Regions from separate parts of the Citrobacter sp. RHB25-C09 genome, predicted to be linked through region 2. Evidence: predicted binding sites of a transcription regulator. Region 2 holds the regulator's gene; the other holds the start of a gene.
What was found. Region 2 encodes LexA, which represses DNA repair genes until DNA is damaged. Its sites were predicted from a motif close to TNCTGTATGTACATACAGNA; they were not measured.
Positions count from the first base shown of each region.

Region 1: a site for LexA is predicted at 5,165-5,184, ahead of sbmC (DNA gyrase inhibitor SbmC). Genes of this name have one in related genera too.

Region 1 is NZ_CP057483.1:2,669,174-2,677,636, reverse strand. Features, by position in the region: partial or broken gene HVY19_RS12585 (LysR substrate-binding domain-containing protein) at 1-544, shown strand, start outside; gene yoeI (membrane protein YoeI) at 705-767, shown strand; gene HVY19_RS12575 (APC family permease) at 757-2,115, shown strand; gene sbcB (exodeoxyribonuclease I) at 2,243-3,667, opposite strand; gene dacD (serine-type D-Ala-D-Ala carboxypeptidase DacD) at 3,907-5,079, shown strand; gene sbmC (DNA gyrase inhibitor SbmC) at 5,201-5,674, shown strand; gene HVY19_RS12555 (FUSC family protein) at 5,801-6,859, shown strand; gene HVY19_RS12550 (DUF496 family protein) at 7,020-7,355, shown strand; gene HVY19_RS12545 (L-threonine kinase) at 7,388-8,254, opposite strand; gene HVY19_RS12540 (acetate/propionate family kinase) at 8,345-8,463, opposite strand, start outside.
Region 2 is NZ_CP057483.1:3,998,393-4,006,855, reverse strand. Features, by position in the region: gene plsB (glycerol-3-phosphate 1-O-acyltransferase PlsB) at 1-32, opposite strand, end outside; gene HVY19_RS18960 (diacylglycerol kinase) at 203-571, shown strand; gene lexA (transcriptional repressor LexA) at 696-1,304, shown strand; gene dinF (MATE family efflux transporter DinF) at 1,424-2,749, shown strand; gene HVY19_RS18945 (CsbD family protein) at 2,881-3,090, shown strand; gene zur (zinc uptake transcriptional repressor Zur) at 3,169-3,684, opposite strand; gene HVY19_RS18935 (conjugal transfer protein TraF) at 3,979-5,289, shown strand; gene dusA (tRNA dihydrouridine(20/20a) synthase DusA) at 5,374-6,369, shown strand; gene pspG (envelope stress response protein PspG) at 6,502-6,744, shown strand; gene HVY19_RS18920 (quinone oxidoreductase) at 6,915-7,898, opposite strand; gene dnaB (replicative DNA helicase) at 7,960-8,463, shown strand, end outside.

The sequences.
Region 1 (8,463 bases), 1.3 Mb from region 2:
GGTGCAATGCATGAACCGCCAGCATCGAGTGAGTACGGTTTTGTGCAACTGGGCTTTCTTGAACAGGTTTTTGCCGTCGCTTCCCATCATCCTCTGGCGCTTGAGAACGAACCGTTAAGTCGTAGCGTCATTAAGCGCTACCGCGCCATTGTGGTTGGCGATACTGCTCATCCCGCACATGCCTCAGGCTCGCAACTCCTGGATGACCAGGAAGCGATAACGGTTTTTGACTTTAAAACCAAGCTGGAACTGCAAATTAATGGGCTGGGATGCGGTTATCTGCCTCGCTACCTGGCACAACGTTTTCTGGACAGCGGGGCGCTGATCGAGAAAAAAGTGGCGGCACAGACGTTCTACGAGCCGGTCTGGATCGGCTGGAATGAACAGACTGCGGGCCTGGCCTGCGCCTGGTGGCGAGATGCCATTTTAGCAAATAATGCTATCGCCGGAGTCTATGAAAAAGCCTGCGCTGCCAAATCAAACGGTTAAGAAAAAATTTTTAATGACAGGGCTTTCATTCTCTTGTCATTTCTCCCCATTTTAGGGACAATGCGCCGCTTGCAAAAAATGACATTAACCGACGTTTTAATACGCGTCGGTTATTTTTTTGCATCAAACCGATCATTCATACAAAGAGGCCGGGCTTCGTACCGGATAGATATTTACCAAAAACCGACAGTTGTTGTCGCTGAGGAATCCTGAAAATGGGGCAATTTTTTGCTTACGCGACGGTGTTCGCCGTAAAGGGGAATGACCATGTCGCATAACGTTACTCCAAAAACCTCTCGCGTGGAATTACGTAAAACGCTTACGTTGATTCCGGTTGTCATGATGGGCCTGGCCTATATGCAGCCGATGACGCTGTTCGATACGTTTGGTATCGTGTCAGGTCTTACTGATGGTCACGTTGCAACGGCTTATGCCTTTGCACTGGTCGCTATTCTTTTTACTGCGCTGAGCTACGGTAAACTGGTACGTCGTTTCCCGTCCGCTGGCTCTGCGTATACCTATGCTCAGAAATCCATTAGCCCGACAGTTGGCTTTATGGTGGGCTGGTCATCTCTGCTGGACTATCTGTTCATGCCGATGATCAACATCCTGCTGGCAAAAATTTACTTTGAAGCCCTGGTACCGTCCGTGCCGTCGTGGATCTTTGTTGTGGCGCTGGTGGCCTTTATGACCATCTCTAACCTGCGCAGCATCAAGACCGTGGCGAACTTCAACACCCTGATTGTTATTCTGCAGATGGGGATTGTTGCGGTGATTGTGGGTCTGATCATTTACGGCGTTTCGCACGGTGAAGGCGCTGGTACACTGGTTAGCTCTCGTCCGTTCTGGTCTGAAGGCGCTCATGTTGTACCGATGATCACCGGTGCGACCATTTTGTGCTTCTCATTCCTCGGCTTCGACGGTATTTCTTCTCTGTCTGAAGAAACCAAAGACGCAGAGCGCGTGATTCCGAAAGCGATCTTCCTGACCGCACTGATTGGTGGGTTGATCTTTATCGGGGCGTCGTACTTCCTGCAGCTGTATTTCCCGGATATCTCGCGTTTTAAAGAGCCGGATGCGTCGCAGCCTGAAATCATGCTGTACGTTGCGGGTAAAACCTTCCAGTGGGGCGTGCTGATTTTCTCCAGCGTGACCGTACTGGCATCCGGTATGGCCGCCCATGCAGGCGTTTCTCGTCTGATGTACGTCATGGGCCGTGACGGCGTTTTCCCGACGCGCTTCTTCGGTTACATTCATCCGAAATGGCGTACTCCGGCATGGAACGTGCTGTTGGTTGGCGCTATTGCTCTGCTGGCGATCAACTTTGACCTGGTGACAGCGACTGCGCTAATCAACTTCGGTGCGCTGGTGGCGTTTACCTTCGTGAACCTGTCTGTTATTTCACAGTTCTGGATCCGCGAAAAACGTAACAAGACGCTGAAAGACCACTTCAATTACCTGATTCTGCCGGTATGTGGCGCGCTGACGGTAGGCGCACTGTGGATCAACCTGGAAGAGAGCTCAATGGTCCTGGGTCTGATCTGGGCAGGTATCGGTCTGGTCTATCTGGCTTGCGTAACCAAAAGCTTCCGCAACCCGGTGCCACAGTACGAAGACGTCGCGTAATGACTTGCCGGGGGGCACTAACGCTTACCCGGCCTAAAAACGACAAACCCGTAGGCTCGCGTAAGCGAAGCGCCATCGGGCAAAAAAAACCGGAGACCATCGCCTCCGGTTTTTTTATATCTCACATTCAGACTATCTCTTGCGCGTACTGGAACAGGGCTTTTAGCAATGCCTGCTTCTCCGCATCCCCTTGATACTCGTTATAAAGTTGTTCAAGTTCTTCGGCGTAGCGTTGCAAATACTCTGGGGTAAAGACCTGACGACGGTGTTCAAGCCAGCGCTGTTGTTCCGCCTCATCCAACGTTCCCGGGAAGTTACGCGCCCGATAGTTGAATAACAGCTTTTCGATACGCGGATCGGCAAACGTGATATCCAGTGCTGGCAGATTCTGCGGCGTCGTTTCAAGAATAATTTTCATCGCCGCGCGGTCCGCGTCGCTGAAAAAGCCGTTATAGAGCTGGGCGTCCACATTATCCGACGGCGTAAACGGCTCCGCCTCTGCAAATATAGCGACGACTTTGTCGCGAACCTGCGGGTTTGCACGCAGAACTTTCAGATTATCAAGGCACTGCTGGCGATTGATCCCCAGCCGCTCGGCATCTTCCGGACGCAGGGTATTCCCCGGTGCCAGTACCGGGCATTTATTGATATGCACCAGTTTCACCGGTACCGCTGCGTTATCGCCAAGGTCAGCTTTGGCGGTATAGAGGCGCTGGCGCAGCGTGTCGCTATCAAGTTCGAGTAGGGGGGAGATGTCACCGGCAAGGTCTACCATAATGACCGCGTTACGATTCTCCGGATGCCAGGCCAGCGGCGCAACCCAACTGGTATTGCCACGCCATGCACCAAACATGCCGGAGATATGCACCAGCGGCTTCATCTGCGGTACGTCGATCAGCGCCGCCAGCTTATGCTTGTTACGGTGGCTGAAGAGATAGTCAAAAAGACGCGGCTGCCGTGACTTGACCAACTGCGCCATCGCAATGGTGGCATAGACATCTGCCATGGCATCGTGAGCGTTGCTGTGTTCAATCCCGTTGGCTTTAGTCAGGTGCTCAAGGCGAAAACTGGGTAATCCGTCGTCATTTTCCGGCCAGTTGATGCCTTCCGGTCGCAACGCGTAGCAGGCGCGCATCACGTCCAGCAGATCCCAGCGCGAATTGTCATGCTGCCAGCTCCAGGCGTAAGGATCGTAGAAATTACGGTACAACAGGTTACGCGTCACTTCATCGTCGAAACGCACGTTGTTATAACCGATGATGCAGGTCTTCGGGACGGTAAACAGCGCATGGATGCGCGCGGCAAACGCCGCTTCGTTTTCACCTTTCTCTCGTGCTTCCTGTGGGGTGATGCCGGTGACCATTACGGCTCCCGGTTGCGGGAGATAGTCGTCCGCAGGTTTGCAGTAAAACACTTCCGGTTCGCCAGTGATGTTGAAATCGCTGTCGGTTCGGATGGCAGCAAACTGCGCAGGTCTGTCGAGCGCCGGATGAGTGCCGAAGGTTTCGTAATCGTGGAAGAGAAAGGTGGGATGCTGCTTGCCGTCATTCATAAATTAAATTGATTCCCTGACTTCTGTTTTGTGCGCGGCCTGATGACACAGAGTACCAAAGTTCAACATGGTTATCAGCACAGTGGGCTTAGAGAAGTGAATAAACCCGCAGATTATGATTTAGGAAGCCTGGGTGGAGCCCTAAGTAACTCAATCACGTCACATTTCCTTGCAATTAATCCCTGCTTGTTTATCAGAATTTCCGTAAAAAGGACGGCTCTTTTGAAACGTCCGAGGATATGCTGTTGAAACGCCGTCTGTTTATTGCTGCTTCTTTACTCGCTGTATATATTTCCCCTGCATTCTCTGCCACAACCGTAAGCTTCGCGCCTTCTTCTCCCGACATCGAAGCCGGCTCGTGGGTGCTTATGGACTACACGACGGGGCAGATCCTGACCGCCGGAAATGAACATCAGCAGCGTAACCCGGCAAGTCTGACGAAGCTTATGACTGGCTATGTCGTTGATCGGGCGATTGACAGTCATCGTATCTCGCCGGATGACATCGTGACGGTGGGGCGCGATGCCTGGGCAAAAGACAACCCTGTCTTTGTCGGATCCTCACTGATGTTTCTTAAGCAAGGTGACCGCGTTTCGGTGCGCGATTTAAGCCGGGGGCTGATCGTCGATTCGGGCAACGATGCCTGCGTGGCGCTGGCGGACTATATTGCCGGTGGTCAACCTCAGTTTGTCGGCATGATGAACCACTATGTTAAGACGCTCAATTTACAGGACACGCATTTTGAGACGGTTCACGGTCTGGATGCCCCAGGACAGCACAGTTCTGCTTATGACCTGGCAGTGCTTTCACGCGCCATTATTCATGGTGAGCCTGAGTTCTATCACATGTACAGCGAGAAAAGTCTCACCTGGAACGGGATCACCCAGCATAACCGTAATGGCTTGCTGTGGGATAAAACCTTGAATGTGGATGGCCTGAAAACCGGGCATACATCTGGCGCGGGCTTTAACCTGATTGCCTCAGCAGTGGACGGTCAGCGTCGTCTTATCGCTGTGGTGATGGGGGCAAACAGCCCAAAGGGACGCGAAGAGCAGGCACGGAAGCTACTGCATTGGGGACAACAAAATTTCGATACGGTGCAGATTCTGCGTCGTGGGAAACAGGTGGGTACGGAGCGTATCTGGTTCGGTGACAAAGAGAAAATTGCACTCGGCACCGGCCAGGATTTCTGGATGGCACTGCCTAAAGCAGAAGTTGCTAATATCAAAGCGAAATATGTATTGGATAAGCAGGGGTTGGACGCGCCAATTGCAGCAAATCAGCGGGTTGGGGAAATAGAACTCTACGACCGCGATAAGCTCGTTGCTCACTGGCCATTGGTTACCCTCGAAGCGGTGGGGAAAGGTGGTGTATTCTCGCGTCTCAGCGACTTTTTCCACCATAAAGTGTAGCGATAACTGGCAGGAGGATGGCAGGATTTTGGTTCTGCTCACATAATAGTCACAATTTTCTTGTGACTGTTATGTAGCGTTATTACACTGTATATAAATACAGTGTAATAACGGAGGCTATATGAATTACGAGATCAAACTTACCGACAAGCGCACCGTTGCCGGTTTCCATCTGGTGGGTCCCTGGGAGCAGAAAGTTAAGCAGGGTTTTGAGCAACTCATGCTGTGGGTAGACAATAAGCAAGTTGTCACGCATGAATGGATCGCGGTTTATTACGATAATCCAGAAGAAGTTCCTGCAGAAAAACTGCGCTGTGGTACGGTTGTGACAGTTCCGGCTGATTTTAAGATCCCGGAAAACAGCGAAGGCGTCATCCTGACTGAAATTGAAGGCGGGCAGTGTGCAACGGCAGTGGCACGCGTTGAAAATTATGATTTTTCGACCCCGTGGTATCAGTTTTTCAATGTCCTGATGAAGGACAAAGACTGGGAGATGGCCTGTAAGCCCTGCTACGAAGTCTACCTGAATGATGGCGCAAAAGACGGGTACTGGGATATTGAGATGTGTGTACCGGTACGTCCAGTAACGAAGTAAGCTATAAACCAGGCGGACTGGCACTGAGAGGCTACGCTTAGTGAGAAGTCCTGTCCGCTACGGTGAATTTTTTCAGTGTAAAAGCGGGTACAATCCATTTTTGTCATTTTGTGACGGAGTGCCGGAGTGCGTGCCGACAAATCACTGACCCCATTCGAAATCCGCCTGTATCGCCATTACCGTATTGTGCATGGCATTCGCATTGCGCTGGCGTTTATTCTGACCTTTTTGCTCGTTCGCTTGCTTTCTATTCCGGAAGGGACGTGGCCCTTGATAACGCTGGTGGTGATCATGGGCCCCATCTCGTTTTGGGGAAACGTGATGTCTCGCGCCCTGGAGCGAATAGGCGGCACTATACTCGGTTCCGTACTTGGGTTGGTGGCGCTTTGGCTGGAGCTATTTTCTTTACCGTTGATGTTAATCTGGTGTGCTGCTGCAATGTACCTCTGTGGCTGGCTCGCGTTGGGCAAAAAACCGTATCAGGCACTGTTGCTTGGCGTTACGCTGGCCGTGGTTGTTGGGGCACCCGCGGGGGACATGAACACAGCACTGTGGCGGGCCGGGGATGTGATTATCGGCTCACTGCTCGCCATGCTATTTACCGGAATCTGGCCGCAACGTGCGTTTATCCACTGGCGTATTCAACTGGCGCAATGTGTCACCGCGTATAACCGTGTCTATCAGGCCGCGCTGTCGCCGAATTTACTGGAAAAACCCCATCTGGACAAATATCTGCACCAGCTGTTAAGCGATGTAGTAAAGATGCGCGCACTTATTGCACCTGCAAGCAAAGAAACACATATCCCGAAAGGCATTTTTGAAGCGATCCAGACCGTTAACCGGAACCTGGTTTGTATGCTTGAGCTGCAAATTAATGCCCTCTGGGCGACGCGCGCCAGTCACTTTGTCATGCTCAATGCGCAATCGTTGCGTGAAACGCAGCAAATGACCCAAGAGGCGTTATTGACCATTACACACGCACTTTTCGAGGGGAACCCGCAGCCGGTTCTCGCCAATACAGAAAAGCTGAATGACACTGTCAATGAACTGCGTGCGCTAATACGTGAGCAAGACGCGAGTAACGTCACGGAAACGCCGATTCACGGTTACGTCTGGCTCAGTCTGGAAACCGCCCGCCAACTGGAGCTGTTATCGCATCTCATCTGCCGGGCGCTTCGCAAATAATCAACTATTACGGGTGTTAGCGCGGCTGCTGCTTCGATTCAGCAAGGAATGAGGGTATGATAGTCACAGGGATGAAGTGATTGTTATTTGTGACTGTGAAAAGTAATGTAAGCCCTATAGTTTAAACGAATCCGAATCTCACATTATCAGGGGAGTAAAAATGGAAACTACCAAACCTTCTTTCCAGGACGTGCTGGAATTTGTCCGTCTGTTTCGTCGTAAAAACAAGCTACAACGTGAAATTCAGGACGTTGAGAAAAAGATCCGTGATAACCAGAAACGCGTTCTGCTGCTGGACAACCTGAGCGATTACATCAAGCCGGGAATGAGCGTAGAAGCTATTCAGGGCATCATTGCCAGCATGAAAAGCGACTATGAAGATCGCGTTGATGACTACATCATCAAAAATGCTGAAATTTCTAAAGAACGTCGCGATATCTCTAAAAAACTGAAAGCGATGGGCGAAATGAAAAACGGCGATGCGAAAGCAGAGTAATTTTTCATCTCAGTAAGGGGCATTTTTGTCCCTTACTGCCGCTCGACACCGCCCGCAACCATCCGCAATAAATGCTGTACTGGCCAATGCGCCGTCAACTTTTTCTCCTCCAGCCTCCAGGTAATGTAATCAACATCATGCTGCTTTCTGTCCAGCATAAGCCCTACAACGCTACCGCTGTGCGCGACATTCACACCGTACAGACAGCATTCCTCCACCAGGGATAACAAAGAATCGAACTCGGGCTTAGGTAACAGTGTCTGGCTGGCGATAGCACTGAGCGTGGCTGCTTCTCCCAGGCGCCAGGGGTTACGTTCAGCACAAGCCTCCTGAACCTTTTCCCAGGCTCGCTTAAGCGCAGGTGCCCCGGCATCTAATCCTGCCTGTCTGGGAATGCGATGATAATCCGCTGTGCGTAAGGTTTGCGGGCTTTCCAGTACCAGCAGGTCAAGCTCTGGCTGTGTTCCGCAGGCCACTTGCGTTGACGCATCGTTGTGATCAAACAGAGTGAGTTGGCGAAATACGGTGCTGTCAGTGGGCTCCAGCGACACGCAAAGCTGGGCCAGGGTCGATTCATTGAGATCGTGCCCCAGATGCTGCGCGGTTGCTACGGCTGTTGCGGCAATATCGGCTGTACTGCTTGCCATCCCTTTGGCGACCGGAATAGTGGAGTGGATATCAATACGAATGCCCTGGCTCAGATGAGCAGGATAACCCCAGTGGGCAAGAAGTCGATTCACCATGGCTCGAGAGAGAGGGCGTTCATTCACCCGCGGAGGGCCGGCACTCACTTCAACCGTGCTGTACCAGTCAACGGGGCAGGAAACCAACTTTTCGCTGCCCATAATCCAGCCCTGAATGAGTTCGCCGCACGATGCGGGGCATTGCGCAACAGCCATGTATCCACCTTTCTGGTCAGCAATCACTGGCGCATACTGTCACGGCAATTGCGCTATTACCATGATTTACCGCAATATGCCCACAGCGATTCAGGCAGAAACGGCCAGTGATTCCTCGTTTGCGAGGGCAATTCGCATCACGTCCTGGGCGATCATCAGCTCTTCGTTGGTGTTGATCACGGCCACTTTGACCATCGCATTTTCACCCT
Region 2 (8,463 bases):
ATTTTATAGTAAATTCGTGGCCAGCCGGACATAAACGATGTAAAGCCTCTGGTTAATAGTGCAAATGCGCTGCAAGGATATCAGAAAGTCATGTGAATTTCTGTTGTATCCCGTCATACTTCGCGCCGCGTTGCATTAACTCAAAACATTTGAGTTAACAGGACAATGACATTGACGCCAATAATGCAAAAAGGTTCTTTTGATGGCCAATAATACCACTGGATTCACCCGAATTATCAAAGCTGCTGGCTATTCCTGGAAAGGTTTTCGCGCCGCATGGATTAACGAGGCCGCATTCCGTCAGGAAAGTCTCGCGGTCCTGGTTGCCGTGATCGTCGCCTGCTGGCTGGATGTGGATGCCATAACGCGCGTTCTGTTGATCGGCTCCGTCATGCTGGTGATGGTTGTTGAAATTCTTAACAGCGCCATTGAAGCGGTCGTTGACCGTATCGGCTCCGACTATCATGAACTCTCTGGTCGCGCGAAAGATATGGGGTCGGCAGCGGTGCTGCTCTCTATCATCATAGCGCTGATAACCTGGGGTATCCTGCTATGGTCGAATTTTCGTTAAGGATTTTTACGAGCGCGATTCCATAACGCTATAAATCTCCTGTTTAATGTGCAGTTTGTGGTTCCAAAATCGCCTTTAGCTGTATATACTCACAGCATAACTGTATATACACCCAGGGGGCGGAATGAAAGCGTTAACGGCCAGGCAACAAGAGGTGTTTGATCTCATTCGGGATCACATCAGCCAGACAGGCATGCCACCGACGCGTGCGGAAATCGCGCAGCGTTTGGGGTTCCGTTCCCCAAACGCGGCTGAAGAACATCTGAAGGCGCTGGCGCGTAAAGGTGTCATTGAGATTGTATCCGGCGCTTCTCGCGGCATTCGTTTGCTGCATGAAGAAGAGGAAGGGTTACCGCTTGTCGGTCGCGTTGCGGCGGGGGAACCCCTGCTGGCGCAGCAGCACATCGAAGGCCATTATCAGGTCGATCCTTCTCTGTTTAAACCCAATGCCGATTTTCTGCTGCGCGTTAGCGGCATGTCAATGAAAGACATTGGTATTATGGACGGCGATCTGCTGGCCGTGCATAAAACCCAGGATGTGCGTAATGGTCAGGTCGTTGTCGCCCGTATCGACGACGAAGTGACGGTAAAACGTCTGAAAAAACAGGGCAATAAAGTCGAACTGTTGCCAGAAAACAGCGAATTTAAGCCTATCGTCGTGGATCTTCGTGAGCAGAGCTTTACCATCGAAGGTTTAGCCGTTGGCGTGATCCGCAACGGTGAGTGGCTGTAATACCTCACACTCGGATAAGGCGTTTGTGCCAACATCCGACACCGAGCCCGGTGGCGCTGTGCTTACCGGGCTTACGAAATGCGTTCAAAACCTAAACACTCCTGCTCAGGCTTCTCCTCATGCCGTTCTTTGCTCCTGCTGATAAAGCCCTCTGGCGTCTCGCCTTACCCATGATCTTCTCCAATATCACGGTTCCTCTGCTGGGACTGGTGGATACTGCGGTGATTGGTCACCTGGATAGCCCGGTTTATCTGGGTGGTGTGGCTGTGGGTGCAACAGCCACTAGCTTTCTGTTTATGCTGTTGCTCTTTTTACGCATGAGCACAACTGGGCTAACGGCACAGGCGTTTGGTGCGAAGAACCCACAGGCACTGGCGCGTGCGCTGGTACAACCGCTCATCCTTGCGCTGGGGGTGGGGGCATTAATTGCGCTTTTACGCACCCCGATAATCGATCTGGCGCTGCATATTGTTGGCGGCAGCGAAGCGGTGCTGGAACAGGCAAGACGCTTCCTGGCGATTCGCTGGTTAAGTGCGCCGGCGTCGCTGGCGAATCTGGTTCTGCTCGGCTGGCTGCTGGGCGTTCAGTATGCTCGCGCGCCGGTTATCCTGTTGATTGTCGGCAATATCCTGAACATTGTTCTCGATTTATGGCTGGTGATGGGTCTGCACATGAACGTGCAGGGCGCTGCGCTGGCGACGGTCATTGCGGAATACTCCACGTTAGTGATTGGGCTGCTGATGGTGCGAAAGGTACTTCATTTGCGCGGCATAACCGCGGCTATGTTAAAGCAGGCCTGGCGCGGCCATTTTCGGCGTCTGTTAGCGCTCAATCGCGACATTATGTTGCGTTCGCTGCTGCTGCAACTCTGCTTTGGCGCGATCACCGTACTGGGTGCCAGACTGGGGAGCGATATTATCGCTGTCAACGCGGTGCTGATGACGCTGCTGACCTTCACCGCCTACGCGCTGGACGGCTTCGCCTACGCCGTAGAGGCGCATTCCGGGCAAGCCTATGGCGCACGGGACGGCAGCCAGTTGCTGGATGTCTGGCGCGCCGCCTGTCGCCAGGCAGGTGTCGTCGCACTGCTGTTTTCGCTGGTCTATCTGCTCGCAGGTGAACAGATTATTGCTCTTCTGACGTCGCTGACTGAGATTCAAATATTGGCCGATCGCTACCTGATCTGGCAGGTGATCCTGCCGTTAGTGGGCGTCTGGTGCTATCTGCTCGACGGCATGTTTATTGGTGCGACACGCGCAGCAGAAATGCGTAACAGCATGGCGGTCGCGGCCAGTGGTTTTGCGTTAACTTTACTGGCACTTCCTCTGCTCGGGAACCACGGTTTGTGGCTGGCGTTAGCCGTTTTTCTGGCGCTACGCGGGCTCTCTTTAGCCTATATCTGGCGTCGACACTGGCGTAACGGAACCTGGTTTTCGGCAACGTAACGGTTAAAAATTCCGAATAATGATTTTAAGCCGAGATTCCTGACTACACTTATCATTACGTTCAGCAGAAAAAATAGCGAAGCTGGGCGGTTTACTCTCGCTATTCACAGCCTAACGAAGAGGACTTTATGATGAATAAAGATGAAGCCGGTGGTAACTGGAAACAATTCAAAGGTAAAGTGAAAGAGCAATGGGGCAAACTGACCGATGATGATATGACGGTCATTGAAGGTAAACGTGACCAACTGGTAGGTAAAATCCAGGAACGCTACGGTTATCAGAAGGATCAGGCGGAAAAAGAGGTCGGTGACTGGGAAACCCGTAACGACTACCGCTGGTAACCACTACGTTTGCCTGCGGATCCAGAAATGAATTCGCAATTGTTTGCACAGGGCGGCGCAAGGGTGCCGCCCACTTATTTAACGAGATTTCTTTTTCACCAGAATGGAATGATCGTGCTGACACTCGCCAGGGTGACGGCAAGCTTCGACTTCAACACACGCAGAACAGAGGCCATGCGCTTCAATCACATTGTGACGAAGGGCGAACCCCATCTTCGCGGCCAGCGTATGCATGATATCTTCCACCCCTTCCGCACACTCTTCCTTTACCCCACCGCAACGGTCACAGATAAACATCGCAGAGGTATGGGTTGGCTGATCGAACAGATAGCACATGACATAGCTGTTGGTGGATTCCACCTTATGCACAAAACCTTGTTCAAGCAGAAAATCCAGTGCGCGATAGACCGTTGGCGGCTTAGCCTGGGGCTCTGATTCACGCAGAAGATCGAGCAGATCGTAAGCGCTAATCGCGCCTTCCTGCAGGCTCATCAGGCGTAAAACTTCAAGGCGCTGTGGAGTCAGTCGCACATTGCGTTGCGCGCACAATTTTTCAGCTTGCGCTAACAGTTCTTGCGTTGTGGGCTTTTCCATGGGGCACCTTGGTTTGCGTAGGGTGATAAACCCTCACTTTATCATGTTATGCAGGAAACGCCGAGATCCAGCCAGAGTCGCCATTTCAGACGATATATCGCCTGCTAATCTTTGCGGACCTTACAAAGTCTTCTATACATATTGAGGTACATCACAAAAAGAGAACGCTTCAGTTGTCTTCAGCATGGGGCGAATAGCGCGGTTTTTAGTGTTTTTTTCACAGCAAAAGTTCTTCTCTGCTGCGTTGATACTGGCAGAGGTGTTTCTTCACCTGCAAATAAAAACGGGTCTACTGTGAATAAAAATTTTAACTTTTCGGTGGTGGCAGTCGCGGTTTCGTTCTTAGTGTCGCAACAGGCGAACGCGGCGAATACCTGGGCGGAAGCGCGCAACGACGCGATGGGCGGAACGGGCGTAGCTTCAGCACATTATGGTAGTGGTGTCCTCATCAACCCGGCTTTGCTGGCAAAAGCGAAGCCCGAGGACAGCATTACCGTCATCCTTCCCGCGGTTGGTGCGCAAATTACCGACAAGGATAATCTCCAGGATGAAATTGACGATATCAGTGACAAAATCGATTACTACGATGATGTTGTTGATAATCTGACCCCTGGTGACATTCTGCTTAACCCCGGCGGTGTTTTGAACCAGTTCCAGGGGGCGGCGCGCGATCTGGCCGACGAACTGGAATACCTGAAGGGTAAAACGGCACATGCCAACGCGGGGGCCGGACTTGCGGTCAGCATTCCCAACGATGTGTTATCCGTGGCGTTTGTTGCGAAAGGCTATGCGCACGGTCGCGTAAGCTCGTCCATTGATCAAGGGGATATCGATTATCTGCGCAGAATTGAAGGAAGCGATGCCTATGCGCTGGTTGAAGCGGGCCGGGCGGCGTTGCAGGGGTCGGATGAAATCACTAAACACCTGAATTCTACGGCCTCCGGGCGCGCGGCGATCGTTTCGGACTATGGTGTTGCAGTGGCGCGGCAGTTTGAGGTTGGCGATGTGCCGCTGTCGATTGGCGTGACGCCGAAGCTGCAAAAAACCTGGCTCTATAATTACACGACTTCCATCTATAACTACGACAGCAGTGACTGGAACAGTAGCCGCTATCGTAACGATGACACCGGTTTTAACGTAGACGCCGGGATTGCGGCGGATTTTGGCGAAAACTGGACGGTGGGCGTGAGTGGGCAAAACCTTATCTCGCGTGATATCGATACCAAATCGATTTACATCACCCACGGTTTAACCGGTGAAACGCGCGATTATAAAGATACTTATCAGATCCGCCCGCTGGTCACCGCAGGCGTCGCCTGGCATAACGACCTGGTAACGCTCACGGCAGATGGCGATTTAACGGAAACCAAAGGCTTTAAGAGCGAAGATAACTCCCAGTACGTCGGTGTCGGTGCCGAAGTTCGCCCGCTGAACTGGCTGGCGGTCCGCGCAGGTTACCGTGCTGACGTCAAGGCGAACGACAGCAACGTCTTTACCGGTGGTGTTGGGTTTGCGCCCTTCAACCGCGTCCATGTGGACCTGATGGGTCTGTACGGCGAAGACGAAACGTGGGGCGCAGGTGCGCAGCTCAGTATGACCTTCTGATGAGGCACCGGAGACGGTTACGTCTCCGGTTTACCTTTATGCTATAGTAGCGCCCCCAATTCACCTGATGCTCAAAAAATCGCCATGTCACCTGAATTACAAACAGCCTTCCCTGCACACCGTTTCTCCATCGCGCCGATGCTCGACTGGACCGACAGGCACTGCCGCTACTTTTTGCGCCTGCTGTCTCGCCAGACGCTGCTCTACACCGAGATGGTGACAACAGGCGCAATCATTCATGGCAAAGGCGATTACCTGGCGTACAGCGATGAAGAACATCCGCTTGCCCTGCAATTAGGCGGGAGCGACCCCTCTGCATTGGCGCACTGTGCAAAACTGGCGGAAGAACGCGGTTATGACGAGATCAACCTCAACGTGGGATGCCCGTCCGATCGCGTGCAGAACGGTATGTTTGGCGCCTGTCTTATGGGGAATGCACAACTGGTCGCTGACTGCGTGAAGGCGATGCGTGATGTGGTGTCGATTCCCGTGACGGTGAAGACGCGCATTGGCATTGACGACCAGGACAGTTACGAATTTTTGTGTGATTTCATCAATACGGTTTCCGGTCACGGCGAATGCGAGATGTTTATCATTCATGCCCGTAAGGCATGGCTTTCTGGCTTAAGCCCGAAAGAAAACCGCGAGATCCCACCGCTTGACTATCCGCGTGTCTATCAGCTTAAGCGAGATTTCCCCCATTTAACTATGTCCATTAACGGCGGCATTAAGTCCCTGGAAGAGGCGAAAGCGCACCTTGAACATATGGATGGCGTGATGGTTGGACGCGAAGCCTATCAAAACCCAGGCATTCTGGCCTCAGTGGATCGTGAAATTTTTGGCGCAACCACTGCGGATGCCGATCCGGTTGCCGTCGTGCGGGCCATGTACCCGTACATTGAGCGCGAACTGAGCCAGGGGACCTACCTTGGTCATATTACCCGCCATATGCTGGGCCTGTTCCAGGGAATACCGGGGGCGCGCCAGTGGCGTCGTTATCTGAGCGAAAACGCCCATAAAGCCGGGGCAGATATCCACGTCCTGGAACATGCGCTGAAGCTGGTTGCCGACAAACGTTAAAATTTCACTAAAAGTTAGTCAATTTCACCACGCCCTGCGAGTAATCGCGGGGCGTTTTGTTGATAAATCAGCAGGTTAATTTTGGCATGTTTTTTGTAATGCTTTCAGGAAAATACGTTATGGGAGAGCATCATGCTGGAACTACTTTTTATCCTGGGATTCTTTTTTATGCTGATGGTGACCGGCGTGTCGCTGTTGGGCATTCTGGCTGCGCTGTTCGTGGCAACCGTGGTGATGTTCCTTGGCGGCATGTTGGCGCTGATGTTCAAGCTGTTGCCATGGCTGCTGTTGGTCGTTGCTGTGGTGTGGGTCATCAAGGCGATTAAAGCGCCAAAAATCCCGCAATATCAGCGCAGTAACCGCTGGCGTTACTAGGGGATTGTGGGGTTCATCACAACCTGTGATTTTGCCTTTAGAACCAAATAGGAATTGATAAGCAAATCTGTCACTATTGCGCGTCTCACAAATTCATCGCGCTGTACCCTACATTCAGCCGAACAAAAAAAGAAAGGGCTTCCCAGATGGAAGCCCAATTTCTTTCTGACTTAAGGAATCAATAAGCTCGATCCCTCCGTCGCCCGGCTCTCCAGGACCTCGTGTGCGCGCCGTGCATCTTTCAGCGCATATTTCTGGCTTTCCGCCACATCCACTTTAATCACGCCGCTGGCAATCAGTGAAAATAGTTCATTACTGGCTTCGGTCAACTCCTCGGCGTTGGTGATATAGCCCTGAAGAGAAGGGCGGGTCGCGTACAGTGAACCTTTCTGGTTCAGAATGCCCAGGTTGACACCGGTAACTGGGCCGGACGCGTTGCCGAAGCTGACCATCAGACCACGGCGTTGTAGACAGTCCAGAGAGGCTTCCCAGGTGTCTTTACCAACCGAGTCATACACCACCCGCACTTTTTTACCGCCGGTGATCTCTTTAACCCGTTCAACAATGTTCTCTTCACGATAGTTGATCACCTGCCAGGCGCCAGCATCCAGCGCCCGCTGCGCTTTTTGCGCGCTGCCGACGGTGCCAATCAGTTTAGCCCCCAGCGCTTTCGCCCACTGACAGGCGATAAGCCCCACGCCACCCGCCGCTGCGTGAAACAGAAACGGTTCGTCGGGTTTTATTTCATACGTTTTGCGCAGCAGATAAAAGACAGTAAGCCCCTTAAGAAAAGAGGCCGCAGCCTGCTCAAAGGAGATGGCATCGGGCAAAATAGCGACCTTATCGGCCGGCACGTTATGCACCGAGCTGTAGGCGCCGAGGGCTGATTGAGCATACACCACGCGATCCCCGGCTTTGATATGCCTGACGCCGCTGCCCACTTTACTAACGATGCCCGCTGCTTCGGTCCCTAAACCGCTCGGTAAGACCGGCGGTGGATAGAGCCCGCTGCGGATATAGGTATCGATAAAGTTAATGCCAATCGCCTTGTTTTCTACCTGGATTTCGTTCTCTGATGGGTCTCTCGGCGTAAAATCCGCGACCTGTAGCACATCAGGGCCACCATGCTTGTGAAATTCAATTCGTGTTGCCATGATTCCTCCAGAAATGTGGTAATCTTGCGAACCAATCATTGTCTCGGTAACTCCATTCACTATGGCAGGAAATAAACCCTTCAACAAACAACAGACTGATGTTCGGGACCGCGATCCGCAGGTCGCCGGGCTGAAAGTACCCCCGCACTCGATTGAAGCGGAACAGTCGGTGTTGGGTGGTTTAATGCTGGACAACGAGCGCTGGGACGACGTCGCCGAGCGCGTCGTAGCGGATGATTTTTACACCCGCCCGCATCGCCACATCTTCACCGAGATGGGGCGGTTGCAGGAAACCGGCAGTCCTATCGACCTGATTACGCTCGCGGAATCGCTGGAGCGACAGGGGCAACTGGACAGCGTCGGCGGTTTTGCCTATCTTGCCGAGCTTTCTAAAAACACGCCAAGTGCGGCGAACATCAGCGCTTATGCAGATATTGTGCGCGAACGCGCCGTTGTTCGTGACATGATTGCGGTCGCCCATGAAATTGCCGATGCGGGTTTTGATCCGCAGGGGCGTACCAGCGAAGATCTGCTCGATCTCGCCGAGTCTCGCGTCTTTAAAATT